One region of the Janthinobacterium sp. BHSEK genome, then DNA from elsewhere that is predicted to be linked to it. Evidence: predicted binding sites of a transcription regulator. Region 1 holds the regulator's gene; the other holds the start of a gene.
The links. Region 1 encodes HrcA, which represses chaperone genes, less so after heat shock. Its sites were predicted from a motif close to TTAGCACTCNNNNNNNNNGAGTGCTAA; they were not measured.
Positions count from the first base shown of each region.

Region 2: a site for HrcA is predicted at 2,561-2,587, ahead of groES (co-chaperone GroES). Genes of this name have one in related genera too.

Region 1 is NZ_JBWBYV010000029.1:123,764-142,348, forward strand. Features, by position in the region: gene AC0V2Y_RS11405 (acyl-CoA dehydrogenase family protein) at 1-982, shown strand, start outside; gene AC0V2Y_RS11410 (enoyl-CoA hydratase) at 979-1,764, shown strand; gene AC0V2Y_RS11415 (enoyl-CoA hydratase/isomerase family protein) at 1,757-2,887, shown strand; gene mmsB (3-hydroxyisobutyrate dehydrogenase) at 3,010-3,912, shown strand; gene AC0V2Y_RS11425 (hypothetical protein) at 4,100-4,681, opposite strand; gene AC0V2Y_RS11430 (hypothetical protein) at 4,723-5,322, opposite strand; gene AC0V2Y_RS11435 (HAD family hydrolase) at 5,567-6,292, shown strand; gene hrcA (heat-inducible transcriptional repressor HrcA) at 6,397-7,413, shown strand; gene fur (ferric iron uptake transcriptional regulator) at 7,450-7,881, opposite strand; gene AC0V2Y_RS11450 (outer membrane protein assembly factor BamE) at 8,077-8,706, shown strand; gene dapB (4-hydroxy-tetrahydrodipicolinate reductase) at 8,726-9,535, shown strand; gene AC0V2Y_RS11460 (barstar family protein) at 9,544-9,870, shown strand; gene AC0V2Y_RS11465 (CaiB/BaiF CoA transferase family protein) at 9,984-11,234, opposite strand; gene AC0V2Y_RS11470 (acyl-CoA dehydrogenase) at 11,243-12,421, opposite strand; gene AC0V2Y_RS11475 (LysR substrate-binding domain-containing protein) at 12,582-13,478, shown strand; gene AC0V2Y_RS11480 (VOC family protein) at 13,475-13,840, opposite strand; gene AC0V2Y_RS11485 (DUF6597 domain-containing transcriptional factor) at 13,918-14,706, opposite strand; gene leuS (leucine--tRNA ligase) at 14,839-17,478, shown strand; gene AC0V2Y_RS11495 (LPS-assembly lipoprotein LptE) at 17,481-18,071, shown strand; gene holA (DNA polymerase III subunit delta) at 18,082-18,585, shown strand, end outside.
Region 2 is NZ_JBWBYV010000044.1:78,436-82,730, forward strand. Features, by position in the region: gene AC0V2Y_RS16080 (EVE domain-containing protein) at 1-369, opposite strand, end outside; RNA gene ssrS (6S RNA) at 448-625, opposite strand; gene AC0V2Y_RS16090 (cell division protein ZapA) at 827-1,138, opposite strand; gene AC0V2Y_RS16095 (hypothetical protein) at 1,138-1,401, opposite strand; gene AC0V2Y_RS16100 (hypothetical protein) at 1,558-2,304, opposite strand; gene groES (co-chaperone GroES) at 2,830-3,120, shown strand; gene groL (chaperonin GroEL) at 3,171-4,295, shown strand, end outside.

The DNA of each region.
Region 1 (18,585 bases):
CGGCCTGGGCCTCTCCCGCCAGGACGCGGCCATCGTCTTCGAGGAACTGGCCGGCGGCTGCACCTCGACCACGGCCTACATCACGATCCACAACATGGCTACCTGGATGCTGTCGCGCTGGGGGCAGGAAGCGCTGTGCGACGAGTGGGTGCCGGCCCTGGCCGCCGGTCAGAAGCTGGCCAGCTATTGCCTGACGGAACCGCAGTCGGGCTCGGATGCGGCGTCCTTGCGTACCAAGGCAGTCAAGGATGGCGACTTTTATGTGCTGGACGGCACGAAAGCGTTTATTTCGGGTGCGGGCCAGACGGACATGCTGATCGTCATGGCGAGAACCGGCGGCGAGGGCGCGGCCGGTATTTCCGCCTTTGCCGTGCCGGCGAATTTGCCCGGCATCGTGTATGGCAAGAAAGAAGAAAAGATGGGCTGGAACAGTCAGCCCACGCGCATCATCAGCTTCGATCAGGTGAAAGTGCCTGTCGGTAACTTGCTGGGCGCGGAAGGCGAAGGCTTTGCCATCGCCATGAAGGGCATCGATGGCGGGCGCATCAATATCGCCGTGTGCTCGGTGGGCACGGCGCAGGCGGCCCTGACGCGGGCGCAGGCGTACATGAAGGAGCGCACGCAGTTCGGCCGCGAGCTGGCCCAGTTCCAGGCGCTGCAATTCAAGCTGGCCGACATGCTGACGGAACTGGTGGCGGCGCGCCAGATGGTGCGCCTGGCGGCCTGGAAACTCGACCAGGAAAGCCCGGATGCGACGGCGTATTGCGCCATGGCCAAACGTTTCGCCACGGATGTGGGTTTCAATGTGGCCAACGATGCGCTGCAATTGCATGGCGGCTACGGCTACATCCGCGAGTACCCGCTCGAGCGCCATGTGCGCGACACGCGCGTGCACCAGATCCTGGAAGGGACGAATGAAATCATGCGCCTGATCGTCGCGCGAGCGATTCTGAAAGACGGCGCCACGGAGACCTTACGATGACTAAAGTGTATACCAATCTGCTGCTGGAACGCCGCGGCCACACGGCCCTGGTGACTCTCGACAACCCGCCCGCCCACACGTGGACCCTGGCCAGCCTGCGCGCCCTGAAAGAGTTGGTGGCCGACCTGAACCTTGATCCGGACGTGTACGCGCTCGTGATCACGGGCGGCGGCGCCAAGTTCTTCTCGGCTGGCGCCGATCTGAAAGTGTTTGCTGACGGCAATAAAGACACGGCGTTCGCCATGGCCGCCGCGTTTGGCGAGGCCTTCGAGGCACTGTCCGCGTTTCGTGGCGTCAGCATCGCCGCCATCAATGGCTATGCCATGGGCGGCGGGCTCGAATGCGCGCTGGCCTGCGATATCCGCATCGCCGAGGAACACGCGCAGATGGCCTTGCCGGAAGCCTCCGTCGGCTTGCTGCCGTGCGCGGGCGGCACGCAGCACTTGCCGTGGCTGGTGGGCGAAGGCTGGGCCAAGCGCATGATTTTATGTGGCGAGCGCGTCGATGCGGACAAGGCCCTGGCCATCGGCCTCGTCGAGGAAGTCGTGCCAACTGGCAAGGCTGCCGCCACGGCACTGGCCCTGGCCGCCAAGGTGGCGCGCCAGAGTCCCAGCAGCGTGACGGCGTGCAAGACCCTGATCCAGGGCGCGCGCAGCCATCCGCTGGTCGATTCCCTGCCCGACGAGCGCACCCTGTTCCTGGGCCTGTTCGATACGCAAGACCAGAAAGAGGGCGTGCAGGCGTTCCTGGAAAAACGTCCGGCGGAGTGGAAGAATGGTTGAGACTTTGCTTGAAACCGTGAAAATCGAGGAACGCGACTGTCCCGGCGGCAAGAAGCTGGGCGTCATCGCCCTCGATGCGCCGAAGTCCTTGCACGCCTTGACCCTGGACATGATCCGCGCCATCGACGGCGCCCTCGTGCGCTGGGATGCTGACGACGCCATCGCCTGCGTGGTGCTGCAATCGTCGACGGACAAGGCCTTCTGTGCCGGCGGCGACGTGCGCAGCCTGCGTTCGGCCGTGGCCGAGCAACCGGGTGTCGTGCCGAACCCGCAGGCGCTGGCCTTCTTTGCCGAGGAGTACCGGCTCGACCACCGCATCCATACGTATGCGAAACCGCTGCTGGTGTGGGGCGGCGGCATCGTCATGGGCGGCGGCCTGGGCCTGATGGCCGGTGCCAGCCACAAAGTGGTGACGGAAAGCACGCGCATTGCCATGCCGGAAATCACGATCGGCCTGTTCCCCGACGTGGGCGGCAGCTGGTTCCTGGGCCGCATGCCGGGCCGCAGCGGCCTGTTCCTCGGTTTGACGGGCGCGCCGATGAACGCGGCCGACGCGCTGTTCGCGGGCCTGGGCGACTATTTCCTGCGCCAGGAAGAGCGGAACATGGTGCTCGACGCGCTGGCGCTGGCGCAATGGCAAGCTGATCCGCAGGCGAATCACCAGCAGCTGAGCCGCTTGCTGCGCGGCTTCTCGGCGCCAGCCTCCATGCTGCCCGTCTCCGAAGTGCGCGCCAACTTCGACGCCATCGCCGCGCTGACGCAAGCACCCACCTTGCCCGAAGTGGTGGCCGCCATTGCCGCGTATGACGGCGATTCGGTCTGGCTGCAAAAGGCGGCCCACTCGCTGGACAAGGGCGCGCCCACTTCGGCCGCCTTGGTGTGGGACATGCGTGTACGCACGCGGCACATGAGTCTGGCGCAAGTGTTCCAGCTGGAACTGATCGTTGCCGTGCAATGCTGCGCCCACGCAGACTTCAGCGAAGGCGTGCGCGCCTTGCTGATCGACAAGGACAACGCGCCGCAGTGGCAACCGGCCAGCCTGGCCGAGGTCAGCGCAGCGTATCTGGACGAGTATTTTGCGGCGCCGTGGAGCACGCATCCACTTGCCGACCTACACATTTAAACATTTAAGTAGTGCATAAAAATGCTCAGGGCTAGGCGCCTTGCCGAAGGCAGTACGACTAGTACGACGAGGCAAGGCAACAACGCCATGGGCTTTTTTAGGCGCTACAGGAGATATTTACCATGCAACATATCGCATTTATCGGCCTGGGCAACATGGGCGCGCCGATGGCCCGCAACCTGGTGGCCGCCGGCTTCCACGTGTCCGTGTTCGACCTGGCGCCGGCGGCGGTGGCGTCGCTGGTCGAGGCGGGCGCCACGGCGGCCGCGTCCGCCAGTGCGGCCGTGCAGACGGCCGACGCCGTTATCACCATGCTGCCGGCCAACAAGCACGTGCAGGAGCTGTATCTGGGCGCCGGCGGCGTGCTCGATTCGGCCAAGCCGGGCGCCCTGTTCATCGATTGCAGCACCATCGCGGCCGACGTGGCGCGGCAGGTGGCGCAGGCGGCCAGCGAGCGCGGCTTTGCCATGATCGATGCGCCCGTCTCGGGCGGCACGGCGGGCGCGGCGGCCGGCACCCTGACCTTCATCGTCGGCGGCAGCGAAGTGGCCTTGCAGCAGGCGCGGCCCTTGCTGGAAAAGATGGGCAAGAACATTTTCCATGCGGGCGAGGCGGGCGCGGGCCAGGTAGCGAAGATTTGCAACAACATGCTGCTGGGTATCTTGATGGCGGGGACAGCCGAGGCGCTGAACCTGGGCGTGGCGCATGGCCTTGATCCGAAAGTGTTGTCCGAGATCATGGCCAAGAGTTCGGGCCGCAACTGGACCCTGGAAGTGTACAACCCGTGGCCCGGCGTCATGGACGGCACGCCCGCCTCGCGCAATTACACGGGCGGCTTCGGCACGGCGCTGATGCTGAAGGACCTGGGCCTGGCGCAGCAGTCGGCCCTGTCGGCGAACGCGCCCACGCCCTTGGGCGGGCTGGTGCGCCAGCTGTACCAGATGCATGCGCAAGCCGGTTATGCGCAGCAGGATTTCTCCAGCATCGTGCAGATGCTGCAGCCGGGCTTGAATCAACCGGCCTGAGAAATTTTGGACAAAAAAAAGCCCGCTGGTGAAAGCGGGCTAAATCCAATTCTTGGAAGAGTTGGAGGAGACAGATGCATTATGCTGCATCGCCACATATAATTCCAATTTATCTTTCGAATATCAACTATAGATTTCCATGATATCTCTTCCTGGCAGCCGCGTCGCGGCTGCCAGCGTCACCGCATCAGGCCGGATTGCAGGCGATCTGCACGGTCGTCACGTTCGCTTCGCCCATGACGCCAACGCCGGTGTTCGGCGCCACGCTGCATTTCAAGCCGGTCGGCTGGGCAAATATGCTGATGCCATACGTGTCGCCATCGGGAACACGCGACGCCAGGGTGAAGGTCGTGCTGTCCTTGGCCACCGAGGTTTGCGCATTGCCGTTGATCAGGATCAGGCCGTCGGCTGTCAGGCCAGTCACCGTGCCGCCTACCGTGTAGCTATTTTGCGTGCACATGACGGCCGCCTGGATGCTCAGGTAGTGACCGGCCGAACCGGTCCCGCCACTGACGGTGCAAGTCATGTGGGCTGGCTGGGTCTGCACGGTGATGTTGTAGTCGGTGCCATAGTCGATGCGCTTGGCAAAGGTGAACGAAGTCTGGCCCGCTGTAATCGGGAGGTTGACGCCGGCGTTGGCCAGGACCAGGCCGTTGGTGTTCAAGTTGCTGATGGTGCCGCTGACATCATACGAGGCCTTGCCGCCGCAAGCAGCCAGTCCCAGGGTCAACAGCAGCGCGGCGACAGGGCGCAGGCAGGATAACTTCATGTATTTCTCCAATCCAATATAGTGGTGACGAATCGCGTGGCTTACAGCGCCGTGCAGTTCAGTGTGGCGCCGGTCGTGGCGGCTGAACCCATGGTGCCGACGACGTCGCGGCCGTTGGCGCTGGCAGAACCCACGAAACTGCACGTCTGGCCCGTTGGATACGTCGCGATGGAAATATTGTAGGCGATGCCGTCATTGACATTCGGGAATGTATAGCTGGTGCTGCCTTTCAGCGGGCTGGTGGTGGTATTGCCGATGGCCAGGGTCAAGCCGTCGGCGGTCAGGCCCGTGATGGTGCCGCTCAGCGGGTAGGAGTTGGTCACGCAGCTCACGAAGGCCGTGGTCACGGTATAGCTCGATGCCTTGCCGACGCCATTGGTAATAGTGCAGACGGCGCCCTTTGGCTGTTGCGCAATGGTGATGTCGTAGCGGTCATCGGTGCTGACCAGCTTGGTGAAAACAAAGGAGGTCTGGCCTGAGGCGACAGGCAGGCGTTCGCCATCATTCAGCAGAATCAGGCCATCTTTTGCCAGATTGGAGACTTGGCCGCTCAGATACAGGTTGCCGCCGCTGCCGCCGCAGGCCGCCAATGTGACGGCGCAAGCCGCCGCCAGCATCGAGCGCAGGTACAAATTTTTCATACATTCTCCAAAACGAATTAGGTTGGGTAGCGCAACGCGGACGCTGGCGCCGCATTGGAATGGCGCCTATTTTAGTCTATCTGGCAAGCCGGATGATCTTGCCTTGTATCACCCTGTAACAATTTTTCGCCGGGAAGCGCTGGCCCGGCCCCATTTCATGGGGGCGCCGCCATGCTGGCGGCGTCGATCAATGCGACAATAGATGCAGGCTGCGCACTGTGGCGCGGCATCCACCGTGAGTCCCATGTCCCTTGCTCCTGTAAAACCTGCCGTGCCGCCCAAGGCCATCCTGTTCGACCTCGACGATACCTTGTGGCCCATCGCGCCCGTGATTGCCGCCGCCGAAACCCTGCTGCACGACTGGCTGGCCACGCATGCGCCCAAGGTGGCGCAGCAGTTTTCCATCGAGCTGTTGCGCCAGCACCGCCTGGCCATGCTCAAGGAACAACCGCATTTCCATGGCAATCTGATCGAGTTGCGCCGCGCGGGCCTGCTGACCGCCTTCGAGGCCGCTGGCGAGGATGCCGCCCTGGTCGACGGCGCCATCGCGCAGTTCCTGGCCGCGCGCCATCGGGTCCAGCCGTATGACGACGTCTTGCCGGGCCTGGCCTGGATGCGCCAGCGCCTGCTGCTCGGCTCCATCTCGAATGGCAATGCGGACCTTGAAATTATCGGACTGGCGCAGCATTTCAAGGTGTCGATTGCCGCCAGCGATTTCGGCGTGGCCAAGCCCGACGCCAGCATCTTCCTGGCCGCTTGCGCCGCGCTGGGCGTGGCGCCCCATGAAGCCGTGTATGTGGGCGACGATCTGTATTTCGACGTGACGGGGGCGCAAGGGGCGGGCATGCGTGCCGTGTGGATGAACCGCAAGGGCAGCGACGCCCACCTGGCCGCCGGCGTGCAGCCCGACGCCATCTGCGCCAACTTTGATGAATTGCTGCTGTGGCTGCAGGGGCAACTGGAAGATTGATCGCCGCTGGCCGGGCGAACGTGCATAATAGGCGCTGTTGATGCAGGTTCGGCCGCTTTCGCTGCCGCTTGCTTAATAAAGATTATTTGCTTACCTAAAACACCATGCAACTCGATACACGTGCCCAAACACTGCTGAAAGCCCTGGTCGAGCGATATATCGCCGACGGCCTGCCGGTCGGTTCGCGCGCCTTGTCGAAAATTTCCGGCCTCGACCTGTCGCCGGCCACGATCCGCAACATCATGGCCGACCTGGAAGAGCTCGGTTATGTCTCCAGTCCCCATACTTCGGCCGGACGCATCCCCACGCCGCGCGGCTACCGCATCTTCGTCGACACCCTGCTGACCGTCCGGCACCTGGACGAGCACCTGGTGGAATCGCGCATGCGCCTGCAGACGCCGCAGCCGCAAAAAACCATCGCCAACGCGGCGCAGATGCTGTCGTCGCTGTCGCAGTTCGCCGGCGTCGTGCTCAGCCCGCGCCGCGAATCCGTGTTCCAGCAAATCGAATTCCTGCGCCTGTCAGAAAAACGCATCCTGCTCGTCATCGTCGCTCCCGGCGGGGATGTGCAGAACCGTTTATTGCTGACGGAAGCCGACTATACGCCGGCGCAATTGGTGCAATCGGCCAATTACATCAACCAGAATTACGGCGGCCTGTCCTTCGACGCCGTGCGCGTGCGCCTGCAGGGTGAATTGCGCCAGTTGCGCGACGATATGGGCAGCCTGATGCAGGCGGCCGTGGAAGCGGGCAGCGAAGCGATGGCCGACCATAGCGACGACATGGTCATTTCCGGCGAGCGCAACTTGCTCAGCGTGAGCGATCTGTCATCGAATATGCATTCGCTGCGCCAGATGTTCGACATGTTCGAGCAAAAGACGGGCTTGATGCAGTTGCTCGACGTGTCGAGCAAGGCGACGGGCGTGCAGATTTTCATCGGCGGAGAATCGAACCTGGTGCCGATGGATGAGATGAGCGTGGTGACGGCGCCGTATGAAGTCAACGGCAAGATCGTGGGAACATTGGGAGTGATCGGACCGACGCGCATGGCTTACGAGCGCGTCATTCCGATCGTCGACATCACGGCCAAGCTGCTGTCGAGCGCGCTCAGCCAGCATTGATGGCTGGCCTTCCCTTGCGGGAGCGGCCGGCGTGGGTCAGGCTGTTTTGTGCGGGCAGGCTGTCTTGGTGCAGTTGCCGTAGATGGCCAGGGCGTGTTCGGCGATCTTGAAGCCGCGCTCTTCGGCCACTTTTTGCTGGCGGATTTCGATTTCTTCGTCGAAGAATTCTTCGACCCGGCCACAGTCGAGGCACACCAGGTGGTCGTGGTGGGAGCCTTCGTTGAGTTCGAAAATCGCCTTGCCGGTTTCAAAATGGTTGCGGTTGAGCAAGCCTGCCTGTTCGAATTGCGTGAGGACGCGGTAGACAGTTGCCAAACCGACATCCATATTGTCGGCCAGCAGAATCTTGTAGACATCTTCCGCGGTCAGGTGGCGTACCGGGCTACTCTGGAAGATATCGAGTATCTTCAGCCGTGGCAGGGTGGCTTTCAGGCCGCTTGCCTTGAGATCACTAGGATTGTTACTCATGTTTGTTGCTCGTATGTGGGTCAGGTGCTTTATCATATAGCGTTTTGTCGGGGAGTGCCAAAATATGCATTTTTTGGCGGGCCGGTCACTCCTGGCGTTTTGTTCATCCAATTGAGGTCATTTATGCGCGTAACCCCGGCTGTATTGCCATCTCTCTGGCACCGTCTTTCATTTCGAGCACCAGTCGTGGCAGGCATGGTCTGTGTCGCGCTGGCCATGTCCGGCTGCGCCAGCCGTGGCATCCTTGGCGAAAAGCCGGCAGCTGCTCAAAAAGAAGGCAAGGAACTGGTCCCCGAACAGGGCGCGCAGACGACCACCATTACGCCGCTGCAAAAATTCATGTGGTTTTTCTCGCCGTACCGTCCAGACATTCAACAAGGCAACTTTGTCTCCGAAGAGATGCTGGCCCAGTTGAAAGTGGGCATGACGCGCGACCAGGTGCGTTTCGTCCTCGGCACCTCGCTGCTGACCGATATCTTCCATGCCGACCGCTGGGATTATCCATTCCGTCTGGCCCGGGGCAGTGGCGAAACCACCAGCAGCCGCGTGGTCGTGTACTTCGGCAAGGATGGCAAGGTTGAGCGTTTCGAAGGCGGCAACTTGCCGACGGAGAAAGAATATATCGACCGTATCGCCGGTCCGTCGCCATTCGCCAAGGTCGCCAAGGCCGACGTGCCTGCCGCCGCCGTGCCATCGCCCGTGGCGCCAAGCGCCGTGCCGGTACCGGCCGATGCCGCCCCTGCCATTCCTGTGAGCAAGCCTGAAGTTGCACCGGCACCTGCCGCCGAGCCGGCACCTGCGCCTGCCGCCGAACCCACCAAATAAGTTGCTGTAAGAGAATAAAATGACTGAACTGAAAATCGCCATCGCTGGCGCCAGCGGCCGTATGGGCCATATCCTGATCGAAGCGGTCAGCAACGCGCCCGACGCCGTGCTGACCGGCGCCCTCGACCGCGTCGGCTCGCCGACCGTCGGCCAGGATGCCGCCGCCTTTCTTGGCAAGCCTGCCGGCGTGCTGATCGAGTCGGACCTTGCCACCGGCCTGGCCAATGCCGATTACCTGATCGACTTCACCCGTCCCGAAGGCACCTTGCAGCACCTGGCGTATTGCGCCGAGCACGGCGTCAAGATGATCATCGGCACCACCGGTTTCGATGACGCGGGCAAGGCCGCCATTGCCGCCGCCGCCGAAAAGACGGCCATCATGTTCGCGCCGAACATGAGCGTGGGCGTGAATGTCACCATGAAATTGCTGGAACTGGCCGCGAAAAGCCTGTCCGAAGGCTACGACATCGAAATCATCGAAGCGCATCACCGCTTCAAGGTCGATGCGCCGTCGGGCACGGCCCTGCAAATGGGTGAAGTGGTGGCCGGCGCCCTGGGCCGCGACCTGAAGGAGTGCGCGGTGTACGGCCGCGAAGGCGTGACGGGCGAACGCGACCCGTCGACCATCGGCTTTGCCACCATCCGCGGCGGCGATATCGTCGGCGACCATACGGTGCTGTTTGCCGGTATCGGCGAACGCATCGAGATCAGCCACAAGTCGAGCAGCCGCGTCACCTACGCCCACGGCGCCCTGCGCGCGGCGCGTTTCCTGGCCGACAAGCCGACTGGCCTGTTCGACATGCAGGATGTGCTGTCGCTGAAGAACTGAGGAAGACCATGGCCACTGCCATCCTGAATGGAAAAGACATCACCGACGCAGCAAGCTTCCACGCGCAATGCGTGCAAGCCTTCGGTTTCCCCGAGTTCTACGGCAACAGCATGGATGCCTGGGTCGATTGCCTCAGCTACCTGCGCGACGATGAAAACATGACGCAGTTCCGTTTGAAGTCGAACGAAGTGCTGGAAATCGTGGTGCAGGACGCTGACGCGATGAAGGCGCAAGTGCCTGATTTATTGGAAGAAATCACGTTTTGCATCGCCGGCATCAATGAACGCTATGACGATTATGGTGAAAAGCCGGCGTTGAAGCTGGTACTCAAGTGAATAGAATCGTAGGTCGGATTAGGCCCTGCGGGCCGTAATCCGACAACATTATTGGCTGTGCAAGTCGGATTACGCGCAAGCGCTAATCCGACCTACGTCCAGACGACCAACATTTACACCACCTTGCGCTCACGCAAGCCGTCAATCTCCTCACCGTCCAACCCCAGCCACTGCTGCAGCACCTCGTTCGTATGCTGCCCCAGCAAGGGCGGCGGCAAGCGGTATTGCACCGGCGAGCCGGACAGGCGCACGGGATTGGCCACCAGCGCCACCGTGCCCGCCGTCGGGTGCGGCATTTCCACTTTCAAGCCCCGCGCCACCACTTGCGGGTCGGCAAAGACCTGGTCGATGCGGTTGACGGGGCCGCACGGCACGGCTTGCGCCTCGAAGGCGCTGATCCACTCGGCCGTCGTGCGCATGACCGTGGTCTGGCGCATCAGGGGAATCAAGATGGCCCGGTGCGCCACGCGCTGCGGGTTGGTGGCGAAGCGGTCATCCTGCGCCCATTCCGGGTGGCCGGCGACGGCGCAAAAACGCGAAAACTGTCCATCGTTGCCGATCGCCAGAATCATGTCGCCATCGGCCGTGGGAAAGTCTTGATACGGAACAATGTTCGGATGCGCATTGCCCATGCGCTGCGGCACTTTGCCGCCGCACAAGTAGTTCGCCGCCTGGTTGCCCAGGGCCGCCACTTGCACGTCCAGCAGGGCCAGGTCGATATGCTGGCCCAGGCCCGAGCGCTCCCGTTCGGCCAGCGCCGCCTGCACGGCGATGGTGGCGTACAGGCCCGTCATGATGTCCGTCTGCGCCACGCCCACTTTTTGCGGCCCGGCGCCAGGCTGGCCATCGGGCACGCCCGTGATGCTCATCAAGCCGCCCATGCCCTGGATCAAGAAGTCATAGCCGGCGCGCGCCGCGTACGGCCCGTCCTGGCCGAAGCCGGTAATCGAGCAATACACGAGGCGCGGATTGAGTTCGAGCAAGCTGGCTGAGTCCAGGCCATATTGCTTCAAGCCATCGAGCTTGAAATTTTCCAGCAGCACGTCTGCCTCTTGCGCCAACTTGCGCACCAGGGCTTGCCCTTCAGGGGCGGCCAGGTCGATGCACAAGGAGCGCTTGTTGCGGTTGGCGCACTGGAAATAGGCCGCTTCGGCCGTGTCGCGGCCGTCCTCGTCCTTCAGATACGGCGGCCCCCAGGAGCGCGTGTCGTCGCCGCGGCCCGGCTGCTCGACCTTGACGACGTCGGCGCCGAGGTCGGCCAGCATTTGCCCGGCCCACGGGCCGGCCAGCACGCGCGACAGGTCCAGCACGCGCAAGCCGGTCAACGGCGCGGGCCGCAGGGTGGAGGCGAGGGTGGAAGCCAAGGCATCCATTAGTTGAAGGCGGCGATGCCGGTGATGGCGCGGCCGATGATCAGCGCGTGCACGTCGTGCGTGCCTTCATAGGTGTTGACCACTTCCAGGTTGACCAGGTGGCGGATGACGCCGAACTCGTCGGAAATGCCGTTGCCGCCCATCATGTCGCGCGCCACGCGGGCGATATCGAGCGCCTTGCCGCAGCTGTTGCGTTTCATGATAGACGTGATTTCCACGGCCGGCGAGCCCTCGTCCTTCATGCGGCCCAGGCGCAAGCAGCCTTGCAAGCCCATGGTGATTTCCGTCAGCATGTCGGCGAGTTTCTTTTGCACCAGCTGGTTGGCGGCCAAGGGGCGGCCGAATTGCTGGCGGTCCATCGTGTACTGGCGCGCCTTCAGGTAGCAGTCTTCGGCCGCGCCCAGCGCGCCCCAGGCGATGCCGTAGCGCGCGCTGTTCAGGCAAGTGAACGGGCCTTTCAAGCCGCGCACGTCGGGGAAGGCGTTTTCTTCCGGGCAAAACACTTCATCCATGACGATTTCACCGGTGATGCTGGTGCGCAAACCGACCTTGCCGTGGATCTCGGGCGCCGACAGGCCTTTCCAGCCTTTTTCCAGCACGAAACCGCGGATCGCGCCCTCGTCGTCCTTGGCCCAGACGACGAACACGTCGGCGATGGGGCTGTTGGTGATCCACATCTTGGCGCCGGAGATACTGTAGCCGCCCGGTACCTTGCGCGCGCGCGTGACCATGCTGCCAGGGTCGGAGCCGTGGTTCGGTTCCGTCAGGCCGAAGCAGCCGATGAATTCGCCCGTCGCCAGTTTCGGCAGGTATTTCTGTTTGGTTTCTTCGTTGCCGAAGGCATTGATCGGCACCATCACCAGCGACGATTGCACGCTCATCATCGAGCGGTAGCCCGAATCGACGCGCTCGACTTCGCGCGCGGCCAGGCCGTAGCAAACGTAGTTCAGGCCGGCGCCGCCGTATTCTTCCGGAATGGTCGTGCCCAGCAAGCCCAATTCTCCCATTTCGCGGAAGATGGCCGCATCCGTGCGGCCATGGCGGAACGATTCGAGGACCCTGGGCACCAGGCTGCCCTGGCAATAATCGCGCGCCGCTTCCAGCACGGCGCGTTCGTCGCCCGTCAGTTGTTCTTCCAGCAGCAGGGGGGAATTCCAGTCGAATACGGTTTTGCTCATCACAGGCCTCGCAGGTGAGCGCCGGTGATCGGCGCAAGATTGAATATGGCTCATGGTAGGTTCTTGCCTAGCCTTGCGCAAACGATTTTTTCGCACCCAGACATGCGTGCTACGCATATCTTGCGGCATACTAGAGGAATTTCACCGGCCGGATACCCCCATGTCACGCAAAATTCCCATGCTGCAGGCGCTAAATTGTTTCGAGGCGGCCGCGCGCCACCAGAGCTACACGCACGCGGCGCGCGAACTGTCGCTGACGCAAAGCGCCGTGTCGCGCCAGATTTCATCGTTGGAAAGCTTTCTTGGCGTGCAACTGTTCCAGCGCACGCGCCATGGCGTGCTGCTGACCAGCACCGGCGCCGCGTATGCGCGGCAGATCGCGGCCCGCCTCGATGGACTGGAGCGCGACACGCTCGACACCATGGCGCGCCAGGGCGGTGGCGGGACCTTGCAGCTGGCCTCGGTACCCACGTTTGCCACGCGCTGGCTGATGCCGCGGCTGTCATCACTGGCGGGCATGCACCCGGACATCGTCGTGCATATCGATGCCTACACGAAACCGTTCATGTTTGCCGATACGGAATACGACGGCGCGCTGTACGCGGGCACGCCCGAGCAGCTGGCGCGCTGGCCCGGCACGCGCGCCACCTTGCTGATGCATGAAGAAATCGTGCCCGTCGCCAGCCCCCGCCTGCTGGCGGCGCGCAGCGCCTGGCAGCCGCAGGATTTGCTGGACCTGACTTTGTTGCAACAAAGTACGCGCCCGGGTGCCTGGCGCCAGTGGTTTGACGCCATGCAGGTCGATGGAGAAGGGGCGCGCTACGGCGCGCGCTATGAGCTGTTTTCCATGCTGGCCATGGCGGCCGTGCAGGGGCAGGGCGTGGTCTTGCTGCCCCGTATGCTGGTGGAGGCGGAACTGGCGCGCGGCGAGCTACGCATCGCATGCGAGCGCCCACTGCGCGGCCAGCGCGCGTATTACCTGATCACGCCCGAGGCGGCGCATGAAAAGCTGGCCTTGCAGCAGTTCCGGCTATGGCTGCAAGGCGAGGCGGCCTAGACGACCTTGGCCGTATCGAAGTGAGGATTGTCGATCAGGCCGATCTGATTGCCGAACGGGTCGAGCAATTCCACCGTGCGGATGCCGTCGCCCACGTCCGTGATCGGGTGATGCAGGGTGCCGCCCAGTGCCACGATGCGCTCGACCTCCTGCTCGATGCCGTCCACGCCCCAGTACGTCACGCTGCCCTGCGTGCCGGGCTGGCCGTCCGGCAGCAGGCCCAGCTCGAAGCCGCCGATGGCAAAGCCGACATAGAACGGCTGGTCGAAATACGGTGCCGTGCCGAACACCTGGCTGTACCAGGCCTTGGCCTGCTCCAGGTCGGGGACGGGATAGGTGACGGTGCGTAAACCCTTGATCATGTTCTGCTCCTGGTGAATGAAGAATAACGCCATCATGCCACCGGCGCGCGCCGCGCGATTGGAAAAATGGAAGGTGCTCACGCGCGTCGGCCCGTCAGCCACGCTTCGGGCGAGCGGCGGGTGAATTCCTGGAAGTCGTGGATCAGGTGCGACTGGTCGAAATAGCCGTATTGCAAGGCCACTTGCACCCAATCCGGCTGCTGCGGCAGGCTTTTCAAGCCAGCGCTGGCGGCCCGGAAACGGCAGATGCGGGCAAACAGCTTCGGGCTGATGCCCACGTGCTGACGAAATTGCAGCGCCAGGTGCTGGCGCGACACCCCCAGCTGCTGCGCCAGGCCGTCCACGCGCACCTGGCCGCATGCGCGCTCGATGGCCGCGATGGCATGGTCGGCCACGCCGGCCTGGCGCCGTGGCGGCGCGGCGCGCAGGCGCAGCAGCAGATAATCTTGCAAAATGGCAATTCTTTGCGCGTTGGACAAGGGTTCGCTCCACAGGGCGTCGCCCAGGCGCGCCGCCAGCTCGCGGCCCCACAGCTGCCGCAGATCGGCACGTCCATCATTGAGTTCGCACAAGGGCAGCTGGAAGAAGCGTGCCGCCGCGCCCGGCTTGAAGCGGGCCGCCACCGTCTGCACGAGGCCCTGGCTGACGACGGCAATCGGCGTCGTCATCATGCCGACGGCAAAGCTGGCGTCCTGCTGGTCCTGGCACAAAATATCGATGCAATTGTCGGGCAAGACCTGGTGCGTCAGGGGCGTGGCGCCCGTCTGCACGCGGCAGGTCCAGACGCAGTCCAGCCAGGGCCGCAGGGCGGGGAGGGGCGGATATTCCTGGTAGACGATCATGGCCGGCTTTGATGCAAAGAACAAGATTGCCCATATATTACACAGCATAATTGTGCGCTTGCCAAAATTTGCCGGCCCGGGCCGCCAGCGCGCCGCGCTATCGGGCGGCGACAACCAGTATAATGCTCGGTTCATATCCACTATTGGCCGCACATCATGCAAGATAAATATAGTCCCGCCGACGTCGAACAAGCCGCCCAATCGCACTGGAAGGCGATCGACGCCTATAAAGCCGTCGAACACGACCCGCGTTTCCCAAAAGGCAAGTATTTTGCCTGCTCGATGCTGCCTTACCCTTCGGGCAAGCTGCACATGGGTCACGTGCGCAACTATACGATCAACGACGTGATGTACCGCTACCTGCGCATGAACGGCTACAACGTGCTCATGCCGATGGGCTGGGATGCGTTCGGCATGCCGGCGGAAAACGCGGCCATGGCCAACAACGTGCCGCCCGCGCAATGGACGTATTCGAACATCGCCCACATGAAACAGCAGATGGAATCGATGGGCCTGGCGATCGACTGGTCGCGCGAAATGACCGCCTGCAAGCCTGAATACTACAAATGGAACCAGTGGATGTTCCTCAAGATGCTGGAAAAAGGCATCATCTACAAGAAGACCGGTACCGTGAACTGGGACCCGATCGACCAGACCGTGCTGGCCAACGAACAAGTGGTCGACGGCAAGGGCTGGCGTTCCGGCGCGCTGATCGAAAAGCGCGAAATCCCCATGTACTACGCGCGCATCACCGATTACGCGGAAGAGCTGCTGGCCTATGTGGACGACAAGCTGCCGGGCTGGCCCGAGCGCGTGCGCACCATGCAGACCAATTGGATCGGCAAGTCGACGGGCGTGCGCTTCGCCTTCCCGCATGAGATCAAGGACGCGAACGGCGCCCTGATCGGGGACGGCAAGCTGTACGTCTTTACTACCCGCCCGGACACCGTCATGGGCGTGACCTTCTGCGCCGTGGCCGCCGAGCACCCGCTGGCCATCCACGCCGCGCAAAGCAATCCTGCGCTGGCCGCCTTCAACGCCGAATGCAAGCTGGGCTCCGTGATCGAAGCGGACATGGCGACGATGGAGAAGAAGGGCATGCCGACCGGCCTGTTCGTCACCCATCCGCTGACGGGCGCGCAGGTGGAAGTCTGGGTCGGCAACTACGTGCTGATCACCTACGGCGACGGCGCCGTGATGGGCGTGCCGGCGCACGACGAACGCGATTTCGGCTTTGCCAAGAAATACAATCTGCCGATCAAGCAAGTGATCGAAGTCAAGGGCCAGGAATTTTCGACGGACGCCTGGCAGGAATCGTATGGCAGCAAGGATGGCGTGTGCGTCGCTTCCGGCAAATACGACGGCCTGCATTTCGCTTCCGCCGTCGACGCGGTGGCCGCCGACCTGGCGGAACTGGGCCTGGGCGAAAAGAAAACCACGTTCCGCCTGCGCGACTGGGGCATTTCGCGCCAGCGCTACTGGGGCACGCCGATCCCGATGATCCATTGCGCCGATTGCGGCGTGGTGCCGGTGCCGGAAAAAGACCTGCCGGTGGTGTTGCCGGAAGACTGCGTGCCGGACGGCACGGGCAACCCGCTGAACAAATATGAAGCTTTCCTGCAGTGCGACTGCCCGCAGTGCGGCAAGCCGGCGCGCCGCGAGACGGACACCATGGATACCTTCGTCGATTCGTCGTGGTACTACATGCGCTATACCTCGCCAGGCTCGAACGACGCCATGGTCGACGCGCGCAACGATTACTGGATGCCGATGGACCAGTACATCGGCGGCATCGAACACGCCGTCATGCACTTGCTGTACGCGCGCTTCTGGACCAAGATCATGCGCGACTTCGGCCTGGTCAAGTTCGACGAGCCTTTCGTCAACCTGCTGACGCAGGGCATGGTGCTCAACGAAACGTATTTCCGCAAGGACGCCGCGGGCAAGACCACCTGGTTCAACCCGGACGACGTGCGCCTGTCGCTCGACGACAAGGGCCGCCCGCAAAGCGCCGTCCTGGTGGCCGACGGCCAGCCGGTGGAAATCGGCGGCACGGAAAAGATGTCGAAGTCGAAGAACAACGGCATCGACCCGCAAGCGCAGATCGAGCAGTACGGCGCCGACACGGCCCGTCTGTTCACCATGTTCGCTTCGCCGCCGGAACAGACGCTGGAATGGTCGGGCAGCGGCGTCGAAGGCGCGAACCGCTTCCTGCGCCGCGTGTGGAACTTCGGCTATGCCCAGTCGGCGACGATCCAGGCCGCACTGGCTGGCGGCGCCGCACCGGCCACGGGCGACGCGCAGAAAAACCTGCGCCGCGAATTGCACAAGCTGCTGCAGCAAGCCGATTACGACTTGAAGCGCATCCAGTACAACACCGTGGTGTCGGCCTGCATGAAGATGCTCAACACCCTGGAATCGGCCAAGCTGGACGATAGCGCGCAGTCGAAGGCGCTGATCGCCGAAGGCTTCTCCATCTTCCTGCGCCTGCTCAATCCCGTCGCGCCGCACATCACCCACGTCTTGTGGGAAGAGCTGGGCTATGCGGGCGTACACGGCGACCTGCTGAACGTGGCATGGCCGCAGGTCGACCCGCAGGCACTGGAGCAGTCCGAGATCGAGATGATGATCCAGGTGAACGGCAAGCTGCGCGGCTCGATCACGGTGGCCAAGGATGCGGACAAGGCCAGCATCGAGGCGGCCGCGCTGGCGTGCGAAAGTGTGCGGAAGTACGTCGAGACCACGCCGAAAAAGATCATCGTCGTGCCAGGCAAGTTAATCAGCATCGTGGTGTAATCATGACGACCTCCTCTCAAGTATCGCTGTTGGGCCGCCGCGCCGTGCTGGCGCTGGGCCTGACCGTCCTGCTGTCGGCCTGCGGCTTTCATTTGCGCGGTTCGAACGGCAGCTTCATGCTGCCGTTCGCGACGATGTACATCGGCTTGCCCGACACGTCGCCGCTGGCGATCGGCCTGAAGCGCTATATCCGCGCCATTGGCAGCACGGAGGTGGTCAATACCAAGGATGGCGCCGACGCCGTCCTTGAGGTGCTCACCGACCCGGAGAGGAATCGTACCAAGACCATTTTGTCGCTGAACAAAAATGGCCGCGTGCAAGAGTACCAGCTCGGTTACTCGATCAATTTCCGCGTGCTGGACAAGGCCGGCAACCAGTTGCTGGCGCCGACGACCATCAGCCTGGTGCGTCCGATCACCTTCGACGAGTCGCAGGTGCTGGCCAAGGAAACCGAGGAAGCGGCGCTGTACCGCGACATGCGCAACGACATGGTGCAGCAGATCATGCGCCGCCTGGCCGCCATCAAGCCGGTGCTGCCGGCCATGTCGGTGGCGCCGGTGGCGCCCGTGACGCCGGTCGCCCCGCAGCAGTAACGGGGACGCCATGCAATTGCGGATAGACGCGCTCGATGGGCATGTGGCCAAGCCGCTGGCGCAGCTGTATGTGATCACCAGCGACGAACACCTGCTGGCGCTGGAAGCGGCCGACAAGATCCGCCGCGCGGCGCGCGCGCAGGGGTACTCCGAGCGCGACGTGCTGACGGTGGAGCGCAGCTTCAAGTGGGGTGAACTGCTGGCGGCGAACCAGGAGCTGTCGCTGTTCGGCGATAAAAAACTGATCGAACTGCGCATCCCCACGGGCAAGCCGGGCAAGGATGGCGGCGCGGCGCTGCAAAGCTACGCGAAAAACCTCAGTCCCGACAACCTGACCCTGATCACCTTGCCCAAGCTGGACTGGGCCACGCAAAAGGCGGCCTGGGTCGCCAGCCTGCAGCAGGCGGCCGTGTATATCGACATTCCGAATGTGGAACGGGCACAGTTGCCGGCGTGGATATCCCAGCGCCTGGCCGCGCAGGGGCAAAGCGCCGAGCGTGCCAGCATCGACTTC
Region 2 (4,295 bases), on a different contig from region 1:
CAGCTCCGGCATCTGGCGCATTTCGGACAGGGGCAGCAGCGCCGTCTTCTTCACGCCGCGCACGTCGACGCTGATCCAGCGCGGCTGCTCCGGCGTGGCCTTGGCATCGAAATACTTGCCGCCCTCTTCAAACTGACTGTGATCGGGATACGCGCCGCTGGCCACTTCGGCCACGCCCGCCACGCCCGGCTGCGGGCAGCTGGAGTGATAAAACAGCACGCCGTCGCCCGGCCGCATGCCGTCGCGCATGAAGTTGCGCGCCTGGTAGTTGCGCACGCCAAACCACGGCATGGTGTGTCCGGGCGCCGCCATCAGGTCGTCGATGCTCACTTCATCGGGTTCGGATTTCATCAGCCAGTATTGTTTCATGCAGACTCCGTGTGAAAGCGACAGACGTAAAAAAACGGTTGCGCAGGATGCGGCAACCGTTTTCGGTGGTGATGCAAATTGGGCCCCGCCTGTGCCGCTATGCCGGCATCCCGAACCAAACGGTTCAAGGTGGTCACGTTAGTTCAATTTCGGGTTCGTCGAACGAGCGACGCTCACTCCCATCAAACAAAATTCGCAACCGATGCGCATAAATGGTTCAAGGAATATATGGCAATCGCGAACACCGCAGGGTAGACCCAAGTTTACTCCTTTGATCGCGCATCGCAAAGACAAATCGTAGCGTGTCCGCTTAAAATTCATTTAATAACACTGAACAAAACCGTAGCGAGCGGCGATGAATTGTGGCCAAGAAGCGCAGCTGTGCTTGCACGGGGCCGCCGAGGCAGCGAACATCGCAGGCCGCAAGTCGCGACGCGCAGTAGGTTTGGTTCGGTGTTTAAAAAAGGTTTTCCTGGGGCGTCAGTGCGCTGTCCAGTACCGTGTGCATGGCCGAGATCTTTTGCTTCACTTCCAGGATCGTCAGTTCCGACAGCGGACCTTGCGGCGATTTCACGGAAAGGAATTCCGCGGCCACGCCCAGGGCGGCCAGCACGGCGATGCGGTCGTTGCCCTTGACCTTGCCCGCGTCGCGGATGGCTTTCATTTTGCTATCGAGATAGATCGCCGCTTCGCGCAGCGCGCGCTCTTCGCCGTCGCGGCACACCATGCTGTAGGACTGGCCCATGATATTGACATCGACACGCGGCATTACGCTTCCTTCTCGTTCTCGGCAATATAGGCGCCCGCTTCCGAAGCGGCTTGCTCCAGGCCGGCTTGCACCAGTTCGGGAATTTTTTCCAGCAACGCTTCCACCCGCTCCTGCGCCTCGCGCATGCGTTGCACATACAGGGCGTTCTCGGCGGCCAGCGCGGCATTGTCCTTGCGCAATTGCGCGTTTTCACGGCGCAGCGCATGGGTCATTTCGGCCAGCAGGCCTATTTTGTCGGATAATTCGTTGAATTCGGAAATCATCCCGCCACTATAGGGCGGACGCTCCATGGGCGTCAATCGAATCACGCCGCTGTCACACATATTTACATCAATGCAGGTCAGTTGCCGTGAAATACACGCTTTTTCCGGTGCTTTTCGCCATCTGCACGCATCCGCCGGCGCCGCGATGGCAGCGTTTTACTCGTCGACGTAATCGGGTTCGATATCGAGACCGCCATAGCGGTTTTCGCAAGAGCGGCGCACCAGCGTCTGTTGTCCGCCCTTGCCGTCAAGCACCATCGTCAAGTCGCGGCAAGTACGGTGGTAGCTGCCAGGTTTGGCGTCCGTCCGCGAGGGCGTCAAGCGCACTGCCAGCGGCGCCGCATTGCCCAAGCCTTTGTTGCTCCACTGGCGCGTCTTGCCATCCTCTTCATCTTTCAAGGTGCGCACGGCGGCCGTCAGCAAGGCTTGTTTTTCCTTGGCATTCAGCTTGGCGATGGTCACGTCGGACAGGAAGGACGGATACACGACGGGCGCCGGATCCTTGCCCTGCACATCCCAACGGCCGCTGTTCTGCGAACAGGTGCGGCGGCTCAGGTCCTGCGACTTGTCGCCCGCCGTGACGACGAATTTCAGGTCGCGGCAGATGTGCGCCTTCAGGCTGTGTTCCGTCATGCCGGAGTTGCTGAAGTTATACGTGACCTTCACCCGCACACCGCTGTCGCCGCCGTTGTCCCACACATGGGCTTGCTGGTCGTCGTCGTCCTTGTTGAGGTCATTGAACAGCTCGTTGAGCAGCATTTCCTTTTCCAGCGGCGTCAAGGTGGCCACGGTGATCTCGTCGAGCATGGTGGGTGTTTGCGCGGCGGCATTGCCCAGGCAGGCGAGGCCGACGAGGGCGGCACCGAGCAGGCGCAGGGCGGGACGGGAAAGAGTCGATGGCATGGTGTGCTTTCTGGTACAGGGGGAATATTGATATGCAATTGCAATCATCTTATCAAAGTCCATAGCAAAACTCTGTTTCCCGTGCGTACAGGAACGCCCTTCGCCTGACGGGCATGCTAGAGTCGCGCCTGTTGCTGACGCCCGGGAACGAGGCTTGCGTTTGCGCAAACCCTGCGTAGATGCAGGCTGCGCAGAACGTCCAAGCTTATCTTCCCGGAGAATAAGCCCTTGAATAAGCCCCCTACCGTCCCTATAATTAGCACTCGTTAGTAGAGAGTGCTAACAAACTCTTTCGTAGCAATCCTCAGGACATGATGGTGCATGCCGGGCAACAGCAGGGAACGCTACGCGGCGGGCGACGCCGCGATGCCGCCACTGCCCAGCGCCGGCACGCACTCGATGCCATGGGGTTTGCTTGACCGTTGCGGGCTGCTTTCAACGGCGGTCACTGAAAGCACGCCTGGCGCTGTGCCAGGCATGTATTCATTTAGCAACACCTATCCATTGAACTTTAAGGAGTTTTGTATGAATCTGCGCCCATTGAACGATCGCGTCATCGTCAAACGCCTCGACCAGGAAACCAAGACTGCGTCCGGCCTCATCATTCCTGATGCAGCTGCTGAAAAACCGGATCAAGGCGAAGTCCTTGCCGTAGGCAATGGCAAGATTCTCGACGACGGCAAAGTCCGTCCTCTGGATGTCAAGGTAGGCGACCGCGTCCTGTTCGGCAAGTACGCCGGCCAAACCGTCAAAGTTGACGGCGATGAGCTGCTGGTCATGCGCGAAGAAGACATCATGGCGATCGTCGTCAAGTAATTGTTTCCACGTTGTAGACAGATACATCCCGAAACTCAGGAGAATTGAACATGGCAGCTAAAGAAGTAGTATTCGGCGACGCAGCGCGCGCCAAGATGGTCGAAGGCGTCAACATCCTCGCCAACGCAGTCAAAGTCACCTTGGGCCCGAAAGGCCGCAACGTCGTGCTGGAGCGCTCGTTCGGCGCCCCTACCGTCACCAAGGATGGTGTGTCGGTAGCGAAAGAAGTTGAACTCAAAGACAAGCTCATGAACATGGGCGCGCAAATGGTCAAGGAAGTTGCTTCCCGCACCAGCGACAACGCCGGCGACGGCACCACCACCGCGACCGTGCTGGCCCAAGCCATCGTGCGCGAAGGCATGAAGTTCGTTGCCGCCGGCATGAACCCGATGGACCTGAAGCGCGGTATCGACAAGGCTGTTGCAGCGACCGTCGAAGAACTGGCGAAAATCGCCCGTCCTTGCACCACGACCAAGGAAATCGCCCAAGTCGGTTCGATCTCGGCCAACTCGGATGCATCGATCGGCGAGCGTATCGCTGAAGCGATGGAAAAAGTCGGCAAAGAAGGCGTGATCACGGTTGAAGACGGCAAGTCGCTGAACGACGAGCTGGACATCGTTGAAGGCATGCAGTTCGACCGCGGCTACCTGTCGCCATACTTCATCAACAACCCAGAGAAGCAAGTTGCCGTCCTGGACAGCCCATTCGTCCTGCTGTGCGACAAGAAAATCTCGAACATCCGTGACCTGCTGCCGGTACTGGAACAAGTCGCCAAGGCTGGCCGTCCACTGCTGATCATCGCGGAAGACATCGAAGGCGAAGCGCTGGCTACCCTGGTGGTGAACAACATCCGCGGCATCCTGAAAACCTGCGCAGTGAAAGCACCTGGCTTCGGCGACCGCCGCAAAGCCATGCTGGAAGACATCGCTGTCCTGACGGGCGGCCAGGTGATCGCTGAAGAAGTCGGCCTGACCCTGGAAAAAGTGACCCTGGCCGAACTGGGCCAGGCGAAACGCATCGAAGTGGGCAAGGAAAACACCATCGTCATCGATGGCGCCGGCGAAGCTGCCTCGATCGAAGCACGCGTGAAACAAGTGCGTGTACAGATCGAAGAAGCGAGCTCGGACTACGACCGTGAAAAACTGCAAGAGCGCGTCGCCAAACTGGCTGGCGGC